4 regions of the Desulfitobacterium metallireducens DSM 15288 genome follow, and region 4 is predicted to be linked to each of the others. Evidence: riboswitches for the same ligand, from Rfam matches in the RefSeq annotation. Region 4 holds a riboswitch; each other region holds the start of a gene.
The links. A riboswitch is a leader RNA that binds a small molecule or an ion and turns the genes downstream of it on or off. The one in region 4 is predicted to bind S-adenosylmethionine.
Positions count from the first base shown of each region.

Region 1 (4,606 bases), 1.4 Mb from region 4:
GAGTATAGATCAGACAGCATGGAGGAGTACGATGAACGTAAAACCACTAAAAAAGTTAAAGCTTTATGGTTTTAATAATTTGACGAAAACGTTAAGCTTTAATATGTATGATATTTGTTATGCTAAAACCCCAGAACATCGGGATGCTTATATTGAGTATATTGACGAAGAATATAATGCGGAAAGACTGACGAATATTCTAACTGAAGTCGCTCGAATCATCGGCGCGAATATACTTAACATTGCCCAACAAGATTATGATCCCCAAGGGGCTAGCGTAACGATGCTTATTGCTGAGGAACACGTGGAACCCGGTAAACCACCAGATGATGAGCCCTTTGAGCCGATGGTAACTGAAAATGTGAAACCCCTTCCTGAAGCGGTCGTAGCTCATCTAGACAAAAGTCATATTACGGTGCATACCTATCCTGAAAGTCATCCTCATGGGGGGATCAGTACCTTTCGCGCAGACATAGACGTGTCGACATGTGGAGAAATCTCACCACTGAAGGCACTCAACTATCTTATGACAAGCTTTTGTTCGGATATAGTTACCGTGGATTACCGTGTTCGAGGATTCACACGAGATATTAATGGCAGAAAAATATTTATCGATCATAAAATCAATTCAATTCAAAATTATATCAATTATAAAACAAGAGATCTTTATCAGATGATTGATGTTAATGTGTATCAGGAAAAAATCTTCCATACGAAAATGCTGCTAAAGGATTTTGACCTGGATAATTATCTCTTTGGAACAGCAAAAAAAGAACTTTCTATTGGAGAAAAACGAAAGATCAAGCAACGTCTAAAAAAAGAAATGTCTGAGATTTTCTATGGACAAAATATGTCTAAAATGTAAATTCAATTGAATATTTTAATGCGTGGGTTGAGAAGCAAAGCATAAAGGTCTCTCGCCAACGCATTTTTTATTAGGTATTTTACTTGAAAGGGACTATAGAATGTATAAACATTTCAGAACAACATTTTTCGCTATAACTCTGGTCCTGTTGGTGGGGATGTTTGGACTAATGTTGTCTGAGCATCTAAGTGCTTGGCAGGCACTCTTTCTGACGGCTGAAACGTTAACAACTGTGGGGTTTGGCGATATTCAAGTTCAGTCTCGAGCAGGGCAAGTTATCCTGCTTGTATTGATGCTTGGCGGGGTCGCGGTGAGCGTTTATTTTGTGGGACGTATGATGGGCTTTATCATCGAAGGTCATTTGGCGGATGTGTACGGGAAACGAAAGAGGGAAAAGAAAATGTCACAGCTAAAAGATCACATCATTATTTGCGGAGCAGGACGGGTTGGGCAACAGGTAGCCAAGTACCTTACAGAAGATAAAACCATGGTTGTCATCATCGAACAAAGAGAAGAGTTAGTCCAAGAATATCTTAAGCAGGGGTTTTTAGTGATTCCAGGCGATGCTACTCAGGATGAGATTCTTAAAAGGGCTGGAATTGAACATGCCCGGGGCTTAATTACGGCTCTGCCCGAAGATGCTCTCAATGTTTTTGTTACTCTGACGGCTAAAGGTTTAAATCCTCAGATTCAAGTCGTTGCCCGGGTAGATAAGTTGGAATCTGAAGCGAAACTTTATCGAGCGGGAGCAGATCGAGTGATTTCTCCGGCCATTCTCAGCGGTCGGCGGATGGCTCTAGCGATCATGAAGCCGATGAGTATTGATTACCTGGACACAGTCGTACATGATCACAATATTCAAATCGAAATTGAAGAAATTCAGGTTGAACAAGGATCCCAACTGAATGGCCTCACCCTTGGGGAGAGCAAGATTAAACAGAACACAGGGGCAACGATTCTCGCGATCATTCGCGGTGATCAGGTTTTGAGTAATCCTAGTGCAACAGAACAGATTTCTGCAGACGATGTTCTCATCGTTTTTGGGTTGAGAGAGCAGGTGGAACGATTGGGAAATGTAGCCACAAGCCGGTAGAAGATATGAAAGAAATCTGTTGACAAAACGTCTGTTATGTAATAGTATAATTTCAATCACTGTTAATTATATAAAGTACATAGGATTACTTAGTATTTAATTCACAAATGAATATGCAATTATGCTTATCCAGAGTGACCGAGGGTCTGGCCCGATGACGTCCGGCAACCCCCTTAGGGGAAGGTGCCAATTCCTGCAGAATGACTAACATTCTGAAAGATAAGTCGAAACACTGTTATTTTTCGATGCCTCTTTCAGTTTGAAAGAGGCATTTTTGAATATTACTGAGAAATAAGGAGGGAATGATATGATCGAAATTCGTAATCTTTCAAAGGTTTATGATACAAAAAGCGGAACCGTGAGTGCTGTCGATAGTGTGTCCTTAACTATTCAAGAAGGTGAAATTTTTGGTATTGTAGGTTACTCAGGGGCGGGAAAAAGTTCCTTACTTCGTTGCATCAATCTGTTAGAAAAGCCAACCTCGGGGAGAATCACTGTAGATGGGAAGGATCTAACCTGTTTAAAAAGCGAAGATCTACGTCAAGCCCGATTAAAAATAGGCATGATTTTTCAACATTTCTATTTAATCAGCCAAAAAACGGTGTTTGAGAATGTCGCATTTTCCCTGAAAGCGGCTAAGGTACCGACTGCCAAAATCAAAGAGAGAGTGGAAAAACTGCTTGAATTGGTCGGTCTTGCCGAGAAAAGAGATGTCTATCCTGCACAGTTAAGCGGCGGGCAAAAACAAAGAGTAGCGATCGCTCGGGCCCTTGCAAATAATCCAACCGTCCTTCTATGCGATGAAGCGACTTCGGCCTTAGATCCAACGACGACAAAGTCCATCTTAAGTTTACTCAAAAGAATCAATAAGGAATTTAATATCACAATTGTTTTGATTACGCACGAAATGAACGTGGTGAAGGAAATTTGTAACCGAATGGCCATCATGCAAGACGGAAGAGTTATCGAAGAAGGCTCTGTCTATGATCTGTTTGCCAGTCCGCAAGCAGTACTGACCCAAGAATTTATCGCCAGTGTTGTTTCCTTTGAAATACCCGAGGTTATTTTAAAGAGCTGTAAAGGCCCTCTGGTTAAAATAACCTTCAAGGGGGATGTGGCTGGAGAGGGAATCATTTCCGATACGCTCCAAAAATTTAACGTCAAAGGGAACTTTCTGCATGGTTCCATTGAATATATTCAAGAGTTACCGCTGGGCATCTTTATTATGGAACTAAAAGGGCAAAAGGAAGAAATTGCGAGGGCCCTCCAGTATATTGAAAGCCGTGAAGTGAAAGTGGAGGTGTTACACAATGGGCTTTGAGTTTAATCATTTTCTCGAACTTATCCCAGATATTAACGCAGCGTTTATCCAAACCATTTATATGATTTCCATTTCCTTATTTATTGCGATTTTGATTGGCTTGCCCATTGGAATCCTTCTCTATATTACTGACCAAGGATTATTTATGGAAAATCGGACCGTCCAGAATATTTTAGGTTTTGTTGTTAATATGGTGCGGTCCATTCCATTCATCATTTTACTGGTCGCACTTATACCCTTAACCGAATTTCTCGTGGGTACAACCATTGGTCCGACAGCAGCTAGCGTTTCCTTATCGGTTGCAGCCATTCCTTTTTTTGGACGTATCGTAGAATCCTCCTTACGTGAGATTGATAAAGGCGTCATTGAGGCTGCGATTGCTGTGGGAGCAACTCCCTGGATGATCATCAAGGAGGTACTGCTCCTCGAAGCGCGATCAGGGATTATCTCAGGTGTCACCTTAACGCTGATTAGTTTAATTGGTTTTTCAGCCATGGCCGGGACAGTTGGGGGTGGCGGAATCGGTGATTTGGCCATTCGCTTCGGATATTATCGCTATGATAACACCATCATGATTGCTACCGTTGTGATTTTAATTGTTTTAGTTCAAGTTATCCAATTTGCTGGTGATTTTATTGCCAAAGTTGTAGATAAAAGGAAATAACAGAAAGAGGGAAATTTCATGAAAAAATGGTTAGCCGTATTAACAGTCATTTTAGCCGTAGGAGTTCTAGCCGGTTGCGGCACGAGCAAGACTGCTGGACAACAGACAACCACAGCAGCCAAAGAAATCAAATTTGGAGCGACTGCAGGTCCCTATAGTGACATGGTCACCAAGGCCATAAAACCGGGTTTAGAAAAATTGGGCTATACCGTGAAAGTTGTTGAGTTTAGCGATTATATCCAACCCAATAAAGCGTTGAATAATGGCGATATCCAAGCCAATCTTTTTCAGCACACGATTTACCTAGAAAACTTTGAAAAAGAAAATAAAATGGATTTAACCGCTTTAATTTCAGTTCCAACAGCACCCATGGGCATTTATTCAAAGAAATATAAATCCCTAGCTGAAGTGAAAGACGGAGCATCGGTCAGCATTCCGAATGACCCTACCAATGCAGCACGTGCTTTTAATACCCTCCAAGATCAAGGTATCATTAAAGTTAAGGCGGATGCCGATCCACTCAAAGTTTCCGAAAAGGATATCATCGAAAATCCGAAAAAATTAGTCTTTAAACCGCTTGAATCCGGCCAGCTTCCTCGTTCTGTAGACAGTGTCGACCTAGCAGCCGTACCTGGAAACTTCGCCATAGCAGCTAAAATGAAC
Region 1 is NZ_CP007032.1:1,598,089-1,602,694, reverse strand. It holds gene speD (adenosylmethionine decarboxylase) at 32-865, shown strand; gene DESME_RS07705 (potassium channel family protein) at 966-1,958, shown strand; SAM riboswitch class I at 2,081-2,184, shown strand; gene DESME_RS07700 (methionine ABC transporter ATP-binding protein) at 2,266-3,279, shown strand; gene DESME_RS07695 (methionine ABC transporter permease) at 3,269-3,943, shown strand; gene DESME_RS07690 (MetQ/NlpA family ABC transporter substrate-binding protein) at 3,962-4,606, shown strand, end outside.
Region 1: another riboswitch for S-adenosylmethionine. It lies ahead of DESME_RS07700 (methionine ABC transporter ATP-binding protein); the one in region 4 lies ahead of metA (homoserine O-acetyltransferase MetA).

Region 2 (4,606 bases), 1.1 Mb from region 4:
GTTGTTTTCTTAGAATAGAGACCCATAGGTTCTAGGTGGACTTGACCAATGGAAACGAGTTTCATACCACGGTCTTTAATAAAAGAATCGAGGTAGGGTTGGTGCTGGAAAAAATTAGCATCAATTTCGCCAGCATCAAGAGCGGTATTAGGCACAACATAATCGTTGTAGACTTGGATCTGGAGATCAATACCTTCTTTAGCTAATTCCGGTTTGATATGCTCAAGAATTTCGGCATGGGGTTTCGGAGTTGCCCCGACTTTGAGCACGACGGGTTTGTTGGAATTAGCGGTATTTCCTGTAGCGGCATTGTTAGCCGTGTTATTGCCACAACCGGTGACCAGTAATGAGAGGGAGACAAGTGAGCCAAGGACGAGAGTTGCTAGACGACGCTTTGATTTAAACATGTTTATACCTCCTCAAATCTAATCATTATTGAGTTATTTATGGATTCGCTTAGTTTATATCCAAGCTCTTTAATTAACGGGCCCATCAACTAAAGAAGCTCGATTATCAGATTAGTGATTGGCTAATTTACGGGCAAAAACGGTACCGATTGATTGGATACCTTGAACGATAAGCACAAGTAGTGCAACGGTAATTAACATAATATCGGTTCGAAAACGATTGTAGCCGTAATCGATCGCCAAGGCTCCCAATCCGCCGCCGCCGACCGCGCCAGCCATGGCTGTATAGCCAATCACGCTGATGGTGGTAATGGCGAATCCGAGAATCAGAGAAGCCGTGGCTTCAGGGAGTAGAACCTTGCGAATAATCTGCCAAGGAGAGGCACCCATTGACAATGCCGCTTCAATCACACCATAAGGAACTTCTTTTAAGGAGCTTTCGACCATGCGGGCGACAAAGGGTGCTGATGAAATGACCAGCGGAACAATCGCTGCCGTTGTGCCAATAGATGTTCCTACAATTTTACGCGTGAAGGGAATGAGGAATACGAGTAGAATAATAAACGGAGCGGAACGAAAAATATTAACAACCGTTCCTAAAGTTCTCTCAACCCATGGATTAGGAAGAATGTGTTCCTGCGAAGAAATGACAAGAATTACGCCAAGTGGAACACCGATAATATAGGCAAGTATGGTTGAAACGATAACCATGTACAGAGTTTCGCCAAGAGCTGGGGTAAGAATATGAATCATGTTCGGCCAGTAATTTGGGGTTGAAAGAATGGACCAATCAAATCCCATTTTGGACCACCTCCATTTTTAACCCGCGTTCGGAGAGATACGCGTGGGCTTTAGAAAGCTGTTCCGTCGAACCTTGGAGTTCAAGCGTGAGTGTGCCGAACAGTGTTGAGCGTAGGTGGTCAATACTTCCATACAAAATATTGGCGCGTACGTCACAGCCTTTCATCAAATCGGCGATGATAGGGTCTGAGGCACGGGAACCCAGAAAATGAATTCGAACAATCTCAGAATCAGGGTGAGCTGCAAGTTCGCGGAGAAGATCACTCGGCAACTCATTGGGGAAGATGCTAGAAATGAATTCTTTGGCAATCGCGGATTGAGGTTGAATAAAGACTTGTTCGACAGGACCGTATTCCACGATTTTTGAAGCATCGATGACTGCGACATCAGTACAGATTTCTTTAATAACCTTCATCTCATGGGTAATCATGACAATCGTCAGCCCCAACTGTTGGTTAATCTCTCGCAAAAGGTTAAGGATCGAGACCGTCGTTTGCGGGTCTAGCGCTGAAGTCGCTTCATCACAGAGAAGAACTTTCGGTCGGGTTGCAAGAGCACGGGCAATTCCAACCCGCTGCTTCTGGCCGCCGCTTAATTGAGAAGGATAGACATCCGCTTTATCTTCAAGACCGACGAGCGGGAGAAGATCTTTGACTCGTTTTTCAATATCATTCTTCTTATATCCGGCAATTTCTAAGGGAAAGGCAATATTTTCTGCAACAGTTCGTGATTGAAGTAAATGAAAGTGTTGAAAAATCATCCCAATTGTTTGACGTGCATCGCGAAGTCCTTTGCCGGAAAGCTTCGTAATATCTTGACCATCGATCAAAATTTGACCGCTGGTCGCTTCTTCCAAGCGATTTAGGCAACGAACAAGGGTGCTTTTTCCTGCACCACTCAGGCCAATGATTCCGTAAATGGCTCCACGTGGGATATCCAGAGAGATATCTTCGAGAGCGATGACATTTCCCTTATGGGAAGTGTAGGTTTTGCTTAAATGCTCAATGTTAATCAATGATTTCCCTCCCTCTGGGCATAACAAAAAACTTCACGGAGGAATCCCGCAAAGCTGCTTTCGGATTTCCTCTCATCTCCCAGTTATTCCTGCAGGATTTAGCACCGTGCATCACTGCCGGTTGCCGGGTTTCATCGGGCCAGTCCCTCCACCTACTCTGGATAAGAGTTTTATTTAATTATGAGCAATTCCTTAGGAATCACTCTTAAAATTAAGATAACGTTATTTTACACATAAAATCGGAAATGTGCAAGTGTTTTTTATTCAAATGAATTAACATCCTTGACAACACCTCAATACTTTAATAAATTAAAGTGGAGAAGAATAAGGAGATGATGTCTCGTGGACGAAGTTAAGAAAACATTTCAAGAGGATAAACAGGTTGAGGCTGGGGAGTCTTTAGAAGGAGTTGACCGCCGTCTGCGCGATCCTTTAAGTGACGAACTTTTCGAAGCCATTCTCTTATTAAAAGATAAGGAAGAATGCTATCGATTTTTTCAGGATATCGCGACAATTTCGGAGATTAAAGCACTCGCTCAACGGTTAGAGGTAGCAAAACTTCTTGAAAAAAATGTGACCTATACGACGATTGCCCATAAAACAGGGGCAAGTACTGCGACGATTAGCCGAGTTAAACGGTGTTTGTATTTTGGTGCCGATGGCTATCAACTGATTCTAAAAAGATTAGCAAAAAAGGAGAAAGTAAAATGAATCGTTCTTCCTTAGGATTAAGAATACCCACAGGAATGAGAGACCTTTTGCCAGAAGAAATGGCAGTACAAGATCAATTAGAAGGCGAAATCGTTTCCTTATTTAAATTATGGGCCTATCAAAAAGTTGCGACACCATCATTAGAATACGGTGCGTGTTTGCAACCTGATGAAGAAAAGGAAGACCTTTTTTATAAATTCTTTGATCGGCAAGGTCATGTCCTTGTTCTGCGTCCAGAACTCACGACGCCCATTGCCCGGATGGTCAGTTCAAGGTTAAAAGGTTCAGAGCTGCCCCTCAGATTATGTTATTCAAGCGATGTTTATCGGACCGAATCGAATCGTCATCAGGAATTCAGGCAAGCTGGAGTCGAGCTCATTGGGTCTGGTGATCCCTTAGCTGATGCTGAGGTTATCGCCTTAGCCATCGAGTCTTTGCGAAAATTCGGGTTGAAGGATTTTCAATTTAATCTTGGGCATATGGGAATCTTTTCAGGAATCATGGATGAATTAAAGATCGACACTGAGTTCCGGTTAAAATACGAAGAACGATTAGCCCATAAGGATTTGGTGGGGATTGAAAGAATCGTAGAAAAAAGCAAATTCTCTGATTCGGCGAAGAGAATTCTTTTAAGGATTCCTCATTTCCATGGCCAAGCAGAGATGCTAGAGGAAGTTCTAGACTGGAGTCAAAGTCTATCGTTACAGGAGGCAGTGGCCTCGTTAAGAAAGGTTTACGAATACTTAAAAGATTTTAATGTCCAAGAGTATGTGGCTTTGGACCTAGGAATTCTTCGTGGCTTTTCCTATTATACCGGAGTTATTTTCGAAGGGTATGTGCGTGATATTGGCTACCCTATTGTTGAAGGCGGGCGCTATGATGCGCTTTATGGCGAATTTGGCTATGCATTACCCGCAACGGGTTTTGCTATGAATCTTGGAGCTTTAGCGGAGCGGATGAGTCCCCAAACGAAACCGTGTCCAGAGGTTTTAGTCTATGGTGAAGATGTTTCACAGGTTATTCAAGCGGTCCAAAAACTCCGCGGAAAAGGTGTGCAGGCTGAGATGGGTATCGCAAATTTAAGCGCAGCTGAAGTTGAAATGATCGCAAAACGTAAAGGCATTGCTCAGGTTAAGCGAATAGAATAGTCTAGGATAAAACAGAGATAACATCACTCCGAAGAAATGAAAGGAGTAATTTAATGCATAAATTAGCCGTTCTCACCGGAGGAGGAGATTGCCCAGGACTCAATGCCGTAATACGGGCGATCGTAAAAAGCAGTTATCAAGAGGGCATCGAAGTGATTGGGATTCGGGATGGGTTTCGGGGTGCAGTTGAAGAAGATTACAAATTGTTGAAGTTGTCCAATGTTTCCGGTATTCTCCCGCGTGGTGGGACACTTTTAGGGACCACAAACCGTGATAATCCCTTCGCTTACCCAACCTTAGTTGAGGGTCAGCTCCAAATTGTTGATCGATCAGAAGAGGTTATTTCGCAACTCCAAGGGATTGGGGTTGAAGCCCTCTTGGCTATTGGCGGAGATGGAAGTTTAAGTATTGCCTTAGAGTTTGCTAAACAGGGTCTTCCCGTCATCGGAATTCCTAAGACGATTGATAATGATCTTATGGCGACAGATGTCACCTTCGGGTTCCAAACGGCAGTGTCTACGGCG
Region 2 is NZ_CP007032.1:910,719-915,324, forward strand. It holds gene DESME_RS04330 (MetQ/NlpA family ABC transporter substrate-binding protein) at 1-407, opposite strand, end outside; gene DESME_RS04335 (methionine ABC transporter permease) at 519-1,208, opposite strand; gene DESME_RS04340 (methionine ABC transporter ATP-binding protein) at 1,198-2,223, opposite strand; SAM riboswitch class I at 2,293-2,391, opposite strand; gene DESME_RS04345 (YerC/YecD family TrpR-related protein) at 2,644-2,934, shown strand; gene hisZ (ATP phosphoribosyltransferase regulatory subunit) at 2,931-4,082, shown strand; gene DESME_RS04355 (6-phosphofructokinase) at 4,136-4,606, shown strand, end outside.
Region 2: another riboswitch for S-adenosylmethionine. It lies ahead of DESME_RS04340 (methionine ABC transporter ATP-binding protein); the one in region 4 lies ahead of metA (homoserine O-acetyltransferase MetA).

Region 3 (4,606 bases), 950 kb from region 4:
ACTTTTTCATCAAGAATACTGTGTCTGTCAAATTTGCGGAATCTTAGGAGAGTCACAGCCCAAGGTTTCTAAGCATCTTGCCAAATTGCGGGATCTAGGCTTGGTTAAAGATGTTAGGAAAGAGCAGTTCATGTATTATTCTATAACGCTTGAGCCATTGTTTTATGAGATCATACAAAAAATTGTTGCTAGCGCCGATTTATATCCCGTTATTCGTGACGATATTCAGAAGCGGGAAGAAGCACAAAGCTATCTTGAATCATGCTCCACTATAACGCCAAAATCTTAAGATTTACTTACTTATAGAAAGGAAATGGGGGTAAAATGGGTAATATTACACAGATATTTAGCATGCTTAATGATCAACTTCTAAAAATGAATTGGCTTTCTGATCTTATTAAGTTGTTGGTCGAAAACGTCTTTGGGTTATCGATAAGCGATCAAATCGGGGGGAGTCTCCACTTTTTTATCTATGATACGATAAAGATCTTCATTCTTTTGTCGGTCTTAATCTTCGTTATTTCGTATATTCAAAGTTACTTCCCTCCAGAAAGAACCAAGAAGATTCTTGGTGGAATCAAAGGGATAAAAGGAAATATTTTAGGAGCATTGCTTGGGACGATCACTCCGTTTTGCAGTTGTTCAAGTATCCCGATTTTTATCGGTTTTACCGCAGCAGGGCTTCCCTTAGGAATCACATTTTCATTTCTAATCTCCTCACCCATGGTTGATATTGCTTCATTATTGATTCTAATGTCCTTTTTTGGAGCTAAAATTGCTATTGCTTATGTCGTTTTCGGGTTGCTGTTAGCTGTTGTAGGAGGAACATTAATCGATAAACTTGGACTTGAAGATCAAGTTCAAGGATATGTTCGACAGATTGAAAATACGGAGAGCGTCGAACTTGAGATGACTCGCCAAGAGAGAATTTCATTTGCTAAAGAGCAGGTTGTAGATATTATTCATCGGGTATGGCTTTATATTCTCATCGGTGTGGGAATTGGGGCGGCTATTCACAACTGGATTCCTCAATCGGTGATTGAAACAGTCATCGGAAACAATAACCCCTTTGCTGTTCTTTTGGCGACTGCTGTAGGGATTCCCATGTATGCAGATATTTTTGGAACGATCCCGATTGCTGAAGCTCTTATTGGTAAGGGAGTGGGTATCGGAACGGTACTTTCCTTCATGATGGCTGTTACGGTTCTGTCACTTCCGTCGTTAATTATGCTGAGTAAAGTGATCAAACCCAAGTTATTGGGAATTTTTGTGGCGATTGTATCCACTGGGATTATTTTAATTGGATACTTATTTAATGCATCTCAGGGTTTCTTTGTGTAATCATTATAAATTGTGGAGTCTAAATGAAAGGGGATAGGAAAATGAAAGTGAAGATTTTAGGGACGGGTTGTTCGAAATGTAAAAAGCTTGAAGAAATAGCGCGTGAGGCAGTTGCAGATCTTGGGATTGACGCAGAGGTTGAAAAAGTAGAAGATATCGCAAAAATCATGTCCTATGGGGTTATGAGTACTCCTGCTTTAGTGATTAACGAAAAGGTAAAATTAGCCGGGAAGGTTCCTAATAAACAACAAGTAATTGAGCTCTTACAAACCGAACTAAGTTGAGGAAAGCGGAAGGGTTAAATGATTTAAGCTTTCCTTCCAATACCCCAGCGAAAGATATCATGTCCGAATGTTCCGGATTGCTCCATGATAAGGCCTGAAGCTTCAATAAGCTTATGCGGTTCGCGTGTTAATTGACATCCACTGGCGATTTTAGGCCAGACGGTATTCGTTGCTTTGAACAGAGTAGCCATACTTTTTTCTTCTGGCAGTACATGATCCATGAAAATAAAGAGGCCGCCTGGCTTTAGCACGCGTAGTACTTCATTTATGGCTTTGTCAAGGTTTTTCACACTGCAGAATACCAGAGTTTCAACTACAGTATCAAAAGATTCAGGAGCAAAGGGAAGATTCTCCGCCTGCCCTTCAAAAAATTCTAAAGGCAGGCCAGTTTTTATTTTAATCGGAGAAGTTTTCGTATCTAAAGCAGAAATATGTTGAACAGTAGACAGGTTATAATAGGGGAAGTTCACTCCAGTTCCATAACCGATTTCAAGTACATCTCCAAAAGCCTGAGGGATAATATTTTTCCTGATTTTTGTCAGCCCGCTTTTCTCAAAGGGCGACATAAAGATATCATATATGTTCATCAGAAACACTCCAATCTAGACTAAACAATGCTTTAGGCATAATAATTCGAATTATAACACTTTTGAGTGAGGATAGTTGACAGATTGAAGTTTACTTGCTATTCTTAGAATAAAATTTTTTAATTTAGAGTTATTTTAAAGTGTTCTAGAAAATTTAATAAACTCTTATCCGGAGTGGTGGAGGGACTGGCCCGATGAAACCCGGCAACCAGCTTGTAGTACCCTGTAACAGGGACATTTGAGTATGGTGCTAATTCCTGCAGAAGATATCTTCTGACAGATAAGAGGAGTTACAATATGATTTTGTAAGCCTCTTCGCTATTGGAAGGGGCTTTTTTCATATCAGTGAAGTATCAGAGAATCTGAATAGATATTTTGAAGCAATGAAATGAGGAGTAACGATGATGACACGATTTGAAGAAGAGTTAGGTAAACGTATTTTGATTATCGATGGTGCGATGGGAACGATGTTGCAACGGGCAAACCTCACAGTTAAAGATTTTGGCGGAGAGGAATATGAGGGATGTAACGAAATCCTGACGTTAACTCGGCCGGAGGTGATCCGTTCCGTTCATGAAGCTTATCTCGAAGCCGGAGCGGATTTAATCGAAACGAATACGTTTGGGGCAACAACTGTTGTCTTAGCTGAGTATAACCTTGCTGACCGGGATCAGGAGCTTAATCGGGAGTCCGCGAAAATAGCTCGTGAGGCGGCAGATCGTTATTCCACCCCTCAAAAGCCGCGTTTTGTGGCAGGTTCCATGGGACCGACGACAAAGAGCCTTTCCTTAACTGGCGGCGTAACCTTTGAGGAATTAGAAGAAGCCTACTATCGTCAGGCTGTGATTCTAATTGAAGGGGGAGTCGATGTCCTTTTAGTCGAGACAGCACAAGACACCCTTAATGTCAAAGCGGCGGGGTCGGGGATCCAAAGAGCTTTTGCTGATCAGGGATTGGAGCTTCCCGTCATGGTTTCGGGTACGATTGAACCGATGGGGACGACTTTGGCGGGACAAAATATTGAAGCTTTTTATGTTTCCATTGCTCACTTGCATCCAATCTCTGTGGGGCTTAACTGCGCTACAGGTCCGGAGTTTATGCGGGATCATATTCGGTCACTTGCGCAGATTGCGGACTGCGGCGTGAGTTGTTATCCGAATGCTGGTTTACCCGATGAAGATGGACATTATCATGAGGAACCGGAAGGTTTAGCCCATAAGATGGTCGGATTCGCAGAAAAGGGGTGGTTGAATATTGCAGGGGGGTGTTGTGGCACAACGCCCGAACATGTCCGTGCTTTGACTAAGGCTTTGCAGGGATATTCACCTCGCCCCATTGAAGCCCATCATCTTAGTGCTGTTTCGGGTTTGGAGCCGGTCTATGCCGAAGACGAAAATCGGCCACTCATCGTGGGTGAACGGACAAATGTAATCGGTTCGAAAAAGTTCAGGGATCTAATCGCTGACGGTCATTTTGAAGAAGCCTCGGAGATCGCTCGGGCCCAGGTTAAGAAGAATGCTCAAGTTATTGACGTTTGCTTGGCGAATCCGGATCGAGATGAGTATGCGGACATGGCGGAATTTCTTCCATATGTAGTCAAGAAAGTGAAAGCGCCCTTGATGATCGATTCCACGGATCCGAAGGTGATTGAGTTAGGACTTAAGCGTTCCCAAGGTAAAGCCATTATCAACTCAATCAATCTCGAAGAGGGGTTGACCCGCTTTAATGAAGTCGTTCCTCTTTTAAGGACTTACGGGGCAGCGGTTGTCGTCGGTACGATTGATGAGCAGGGGATGGCCATTACGAAGGAAAAGAAATTAGAAGTGGCTAAACGATCTTACGACGTTTTAACCGAGAAGGGTGTCCCAGCAGAAGATATTATTTTTGATCCGCTAACGTTTCCGGTCGCGACAGGCGATGAAACGTATATTGGCTCGGCACGCGAAACCGTCGAAGGGATTCGGCTAATCAAGCAAGCGTTTCCCCAATGCAAAACAATCCTTGGTGTAAGTAATGTTTCCTTTGGTTTACCGGCAGCTGGTCGGGAAGTCTTAAATGCTGTTTTCTTATATCATACGACGAAGGCGGGCTTGGATTACGCCATTGTGAATGCTGAAAAGCTGGTTCGTTTTGCTTCCCTTTCAGAGGAGGAAAAGAAACTTGCCGATGATCTTCTTTTTGAGACGAATGAAGAAACGGTCAGCCGTTTCGCTGAATTTTATAGGAACAAAACGGTTCAATCCAAGGTGACGGAACAAAAAAACTTAAGCTTAGAGGAACGTCTTGGACAATACGTTATTGAAGGGTCAAAAGAGGGGCTTTTTAAGGACTTGGAAGAAGGACTTCAAAAATACGGGGCTTTGGAACTCATCAATGGACCATTGATGAAAGGAA
Region 3 is NZ_CP007032.1:738,958-743,563, forward strand. It holds gene DESME_RS03570 (ArsR/SmtB family transcription factor) at 1-289, shown strand, start outside; gene DESME_RS03575 (permease) at 325-1,341, shown strand; gene DESME_RS03580 (thioredoxin family protein) at 1,383-1,625, shown strand; gene DESME_RS03585 (class I SAM-dependent methyltransferase) at 1,649-2,212, opposite strand; SAM riboswitch class I at 2,375-2,499, shown strand; gene metH (methionine synthase) at 2,617-4,606, shown strand, end outside.
Region 3: another riboswitch for S-adenosylmethionine. It lies ahead of metH (methionine synthase); the one in region 4 lies ahead of metA (homoserine O-acetyltransferase MetA).

Region 4 (4,606 bases):
AACAACCTCTTCATTCTTCTGAAAAAGGATAGCCTTCATATCCAAAGCTTCGATCACCGTTTGGACTATTTCACAAAGTATTTTAAGAAGATGTCGATCTGTAGAATAGAGTTCAAAGTCTTCTAGCTCAAATACAGCCACAACCTGGGGTAACTGGAGGTCCCACCCCCAAAATTTACCCCGGGTAATGATCTCTGCAGGATCATCCATGTTACCATAGAGCAAATCAAAAAGGAAAGCATCTCTGTATTGTCGGTTGCTCTCGAGCAGCTCCTCTTGTTTTTGGAGTTCTAAGACACAAGCGACTCGGGCTTGATGAGCCACCGTCTTGATCTGACTATTCTCATCCAATCCCGGCTCGCAAACCAAAAGAAAACCCCATCTTTTCTCCGCATTACTGAGTTCACAAACAAGAACTTCAACCTCCTGCTCCCCTATGAAGATTTTAGTTCGATCTGGAATGGGTACAACCATCGCCATTTTGAGCAGTTTCCCTTGGCTAAAATCCTCGTTAGAGATTGTGGAGACAAGCACACGATGAGAGGGATTAATAATGAGTACTTCTTTTTTCAAAAACGTTGATATGTGTTGAGCTAGTTCCCTTAGTCCACCACCCGATACGAGCTTATCTAATAGTTCATTCTGAAAATTTAGCAGCTCATCCATTATCCTAAATCTCCTCTTCTTTATTAGAAAGAATATTTGAGCCATCTCACTAAGATTAACTCTATTATACTCATGAAAATGGAAATAGCCAGTACTTAAGAGTACTGGCTATTGCTCTAAGGATATCTGATTATTTTGCGACTTCAACATTCCCCTCAAGTCCTATTTCTGAAGCGACCTTTTTCATTCCTTCGATGGTCTGCTCAATAACATAATCCAACTCCATATTCAGCATGGAAGCTCCATTTTCGATGACCTCACGGTTAACCCCTTCGGCGAAGCTCTTCTGCTTCCATTTCTTTTTAACGGATTTTACGGTTAAATCAAAAAGGCTCTTGCTCGGTCTAAGCAACGCCGTTGCTGAAATAAGCCCGGTCAGTTCATCAATCGTATAAAGAACTTTTTCTTGAGGTGTAATCGGTTCAACATCACTGCAAAGCTTATAGCCATGACTTTCAATTGCCCGAATGAAGGACTCTGGCCACTTTCTCGGTTCAAGAATAGTCCTCGTTTTATGACAATGCTCTTCCGGATACATCTCGAAATCGATATCATGTAATAAGCCGATGATTCCCCACTCTTCAACGTCTTCCTTAAGCAAAGCTGCAAAATGACGCATAACGGCTTCAACGGTCATCGCATGTTTGATGAGACTCTCACTTTTGACATATTCGTGGAGAAGCTGTTCTGCAGCTACTCGGTCATGCCCCTGCTCTAGTGGCATTAAAATTCCTTCTTTCTTTTATTGCTTATATTATTTGACCTTACTCGATTTCGTTGACATTGTATGGTGTTTCCTGATAGACATAATAATTGAGCCAGTTGGCAAAGAGTAGATTGGAGTGGCTTCGCCATTTGACGATCGGAGGTTGTTTCGGATCATCATCAGGAAAGTAATTCTGCGGGATATTAATAGGAAGACCGCCGGCGACATCCCGGTCATACTCAGCTTTCAAGGTAAGAGGATCGTATTCTGAGTGTCCTGTCACAAAAATTTGACGACCGCCTTTCGTCGCGATCAGATAAACTCCAGACCCCTCAGATTCTGATAAAATCTCTAGCTCTGGAACCTTTTCGATGTCTTCCCTGCGAACTTCTGTATGCCTGGAATGAGGAACATAGAAAATATCATCAAAGCCCCTCATAAGTCTAACATGCTTATGATTAAGCGTATGCGGAAAAACGCCAAACATTTTTGCGTTTAGCGGATACTTCGGCACCCCAAAATGATGGTAGAGCCCTGCCTGCGCCCCCCAACAGATATAGAGGGTTGAATAAACATTGTGTTGGCTCCAGTCCATAATCTTCACGAGTTCAGACCAGAAATCAACCTCTTCAAAGTCCATTTTCTCAATTGGCGCGCCCGTAATAATCATGCCGTCAAATTTTCGATTCTTAATATGATCATAGGTTTCGTAGTATTTAACCAGATATTCTTCCTGTGTATTCTTAAAATTATGGGTTTCAGGATAAAGCAGAGTAATATCAACTTGTAAAGGAGAATTACTCAAAAGCCTTAAAATCTGCGTTTCCGTCACAATTTTATCGGGCATGAGATTTAAAATAACAATGCTGAGCGGACGAATATCTTGGTGAGCTGCTCGCCCCTCATTCATTGCAAAAATGTTTTCTTGGTTTAAGATCCCTAGTGCTGGCAGTCCATCGGGTATATTAATCGGCACAAAACTATCCCCTTTCATTAGTCGAAAAAAATAAAACCTCTTTCATAAGAAAGAGGTTTATTCGCAATACTTCCTCTCTCATCTATCAATGTTTCCATCGCAGGAATTGGCACCGCTGTATTACAAAATACCGGTTGCCGGGTTTCATCGGGCCAGTCCCTCCACCACTCTTGATAAGAAGTTGAATTCATGATTCATATTCAGTTAACCAACGAAACTATACTATAACATTTATAAGTTTTAGTCAACTATTACCCGATAGATCTGCCGTTAGTTTAACTCATGAATGAATAAGCCGCTTCTCAGCTTCGGTTCGAACCAAGTCGACTTGGGTGGCATCAAGAGCCCTGCATCGGAAACGTCAAACAGCTCAACAATTGAAGTGGGATACATCGAAAAAGCCAGCTTCATATCCGTATTCGCTCTTTTTTCGAGTTCTTTAAGTCCTCTGATGCCGCCCACAAAATCTATTCTCTTATCCGTTCGGATGTCTTTTATATTAAGAATAGACGTTAAAACATGATTCTGAAGCAAGGAGACATCGAGTCCTTCAACGGGATCGTTAGACCGGATCTCTTCCTTGGCGGTTAACTTATACCAGGCACCTTCTAAGTATAAACCGAAGGTTGCTTTAGCAGTCGGCTTATAAGGCTCTTGCCCTATTTTCTCAACAGCAAAGGCTTTGGCGACCTCATTTAAGAATTCGTCGGGAGTATACCCATTTAAATCTTTAACCACCCGATTATAATCTAAAATCATCAATTGATCATGAGGGAAAAGCACCGACAGGAAGAAATTGAATTCCTCATCTCCCGTATATCCCGGATTAGCCTCTCTTCGTTTTAAGCCCACCTTCACTGCTGATGCAGCCCGGTGATGGCCATCAGCAATATAGATATTTTGGATATTTTTAAAACCCGTCTCGATGGTTACGATCTCTTTTTCTTGATCGATCTTCCAGACCGCATGTCGAATTCCATCAGGAGCGACAAAATTGTATAAAGGAGTCCCCTGCTTCACCTTATCCACAACATCGTTGATGATTTGTTGAGAGCGATAGGCCAAAAAAATCGGTCCGGTTTGTGCATTACATATATCCACATGGTTGATGCGATCGACTTCTTTATCCTCTCTCGTTTTCTCATGCTTTTTGATGACATTATTAAGGTAATCATCAATTGCTGAACAACCGACTAAACCCGTCTGAGAACGGCCGTTCATCGTTAATTCATAGACATAATAACAATTCTTGCCTTCTTGAACCAAGATTCCTTCTTCTCTCATTTGCTGAAGGATATCTCTTGCTTTTTCATAGACCAATGCATCATAAGGGTTGAAATCCGGAGTAAACTGAGTCTCTGCTCGGTCCACTTTCAAAAAGGATAAGGGCTCTTTTAAAACTTCTGCTAACGCTTCTTCACGATTATAAACATCATAGGGAAGTGCTGCCACTTTACTGGCAACATCCTCGCGCGGTCTTACGGCATTAAAAGGTCTGAACGTAGCCAAAATAACTCCTCCATTTACTTATCTAGCACATCTTACTTAATAACTCTTACCTTCAAAACGCCATCAATTGCTTCCAGTTTTTTAATCATTTGATCCGCGGTCGGGGATTCAATATCGATCATGGTATAGGCCCATTCTCCTCGACTCTTATTGATCATATCGGAAATATTGAAGTTTTCTTTAGCCAATGTCGCGGTAAATTGACCCAGCATATTCGGCGTATTTTTGTGGTTTATAGCAATCCGTCCTGCTTGAGCACATACTCCCATGTCACAAGCCGGATAGTTGACTGAGTTCTTGATATTCCCATTTTCGAGGTAGTCCCTTAACTGGTTCACAGCCATGATTGCACAGTTATCTTCAGATTCATTGGTCGAGGCGCCTAGATGAGGAATCGCGATGACCCCTTCCACATCCACCATCTTAGGAGTGGGGAAATCGGTGATGTAACGACCGACCTTTCCGGTTTTTAAGGCTTCAATCATATCCTCCTCATTAACCAAAGAATCTCTGGAGAAGTTGAGGATTTTAATTCCCTCTTTCATGATATCAAAAGCTTCTTGATTGAACATTCCTTTAGTCGAATCAATTGAAGGTACATGAACCGTAATATAATCACATTCTCTAAAGATCTCGTCGAGAGACTGGGTATGCTTAATATATTTGGAAAGTTTCCAAGCCGCATCCACGGAAATGAAAGGATCATATCCGTAAACTTCCATCTCAAGCTTGTTCGCTGCATTAGCGAC
Region 4 is NZ_CP007032.1:2,965,018-2,969,623, forward strand. It holds gene DESME_RS14265 (PucR family transcriptional regulator) at 1-666, opposite strand, end outside; gene DESME_RS14270 (HDIG domain-containing metalloprotein) at 797-1,390, opposite strand; gene metA (homoserine O-acetyltransferase MetA) at 1,431-2,348, opposite strand; SAM riboswitch class I at 2,424-2,528, opposite strand; gene DESME_RS14280 (DUF1015 domain-containing protein) at 2,619-3,857, opposite strand; gene DESME_RS14285 (phosphoglycerate dehydrogenase) at 3,890-4,606, opposite strand, start outside.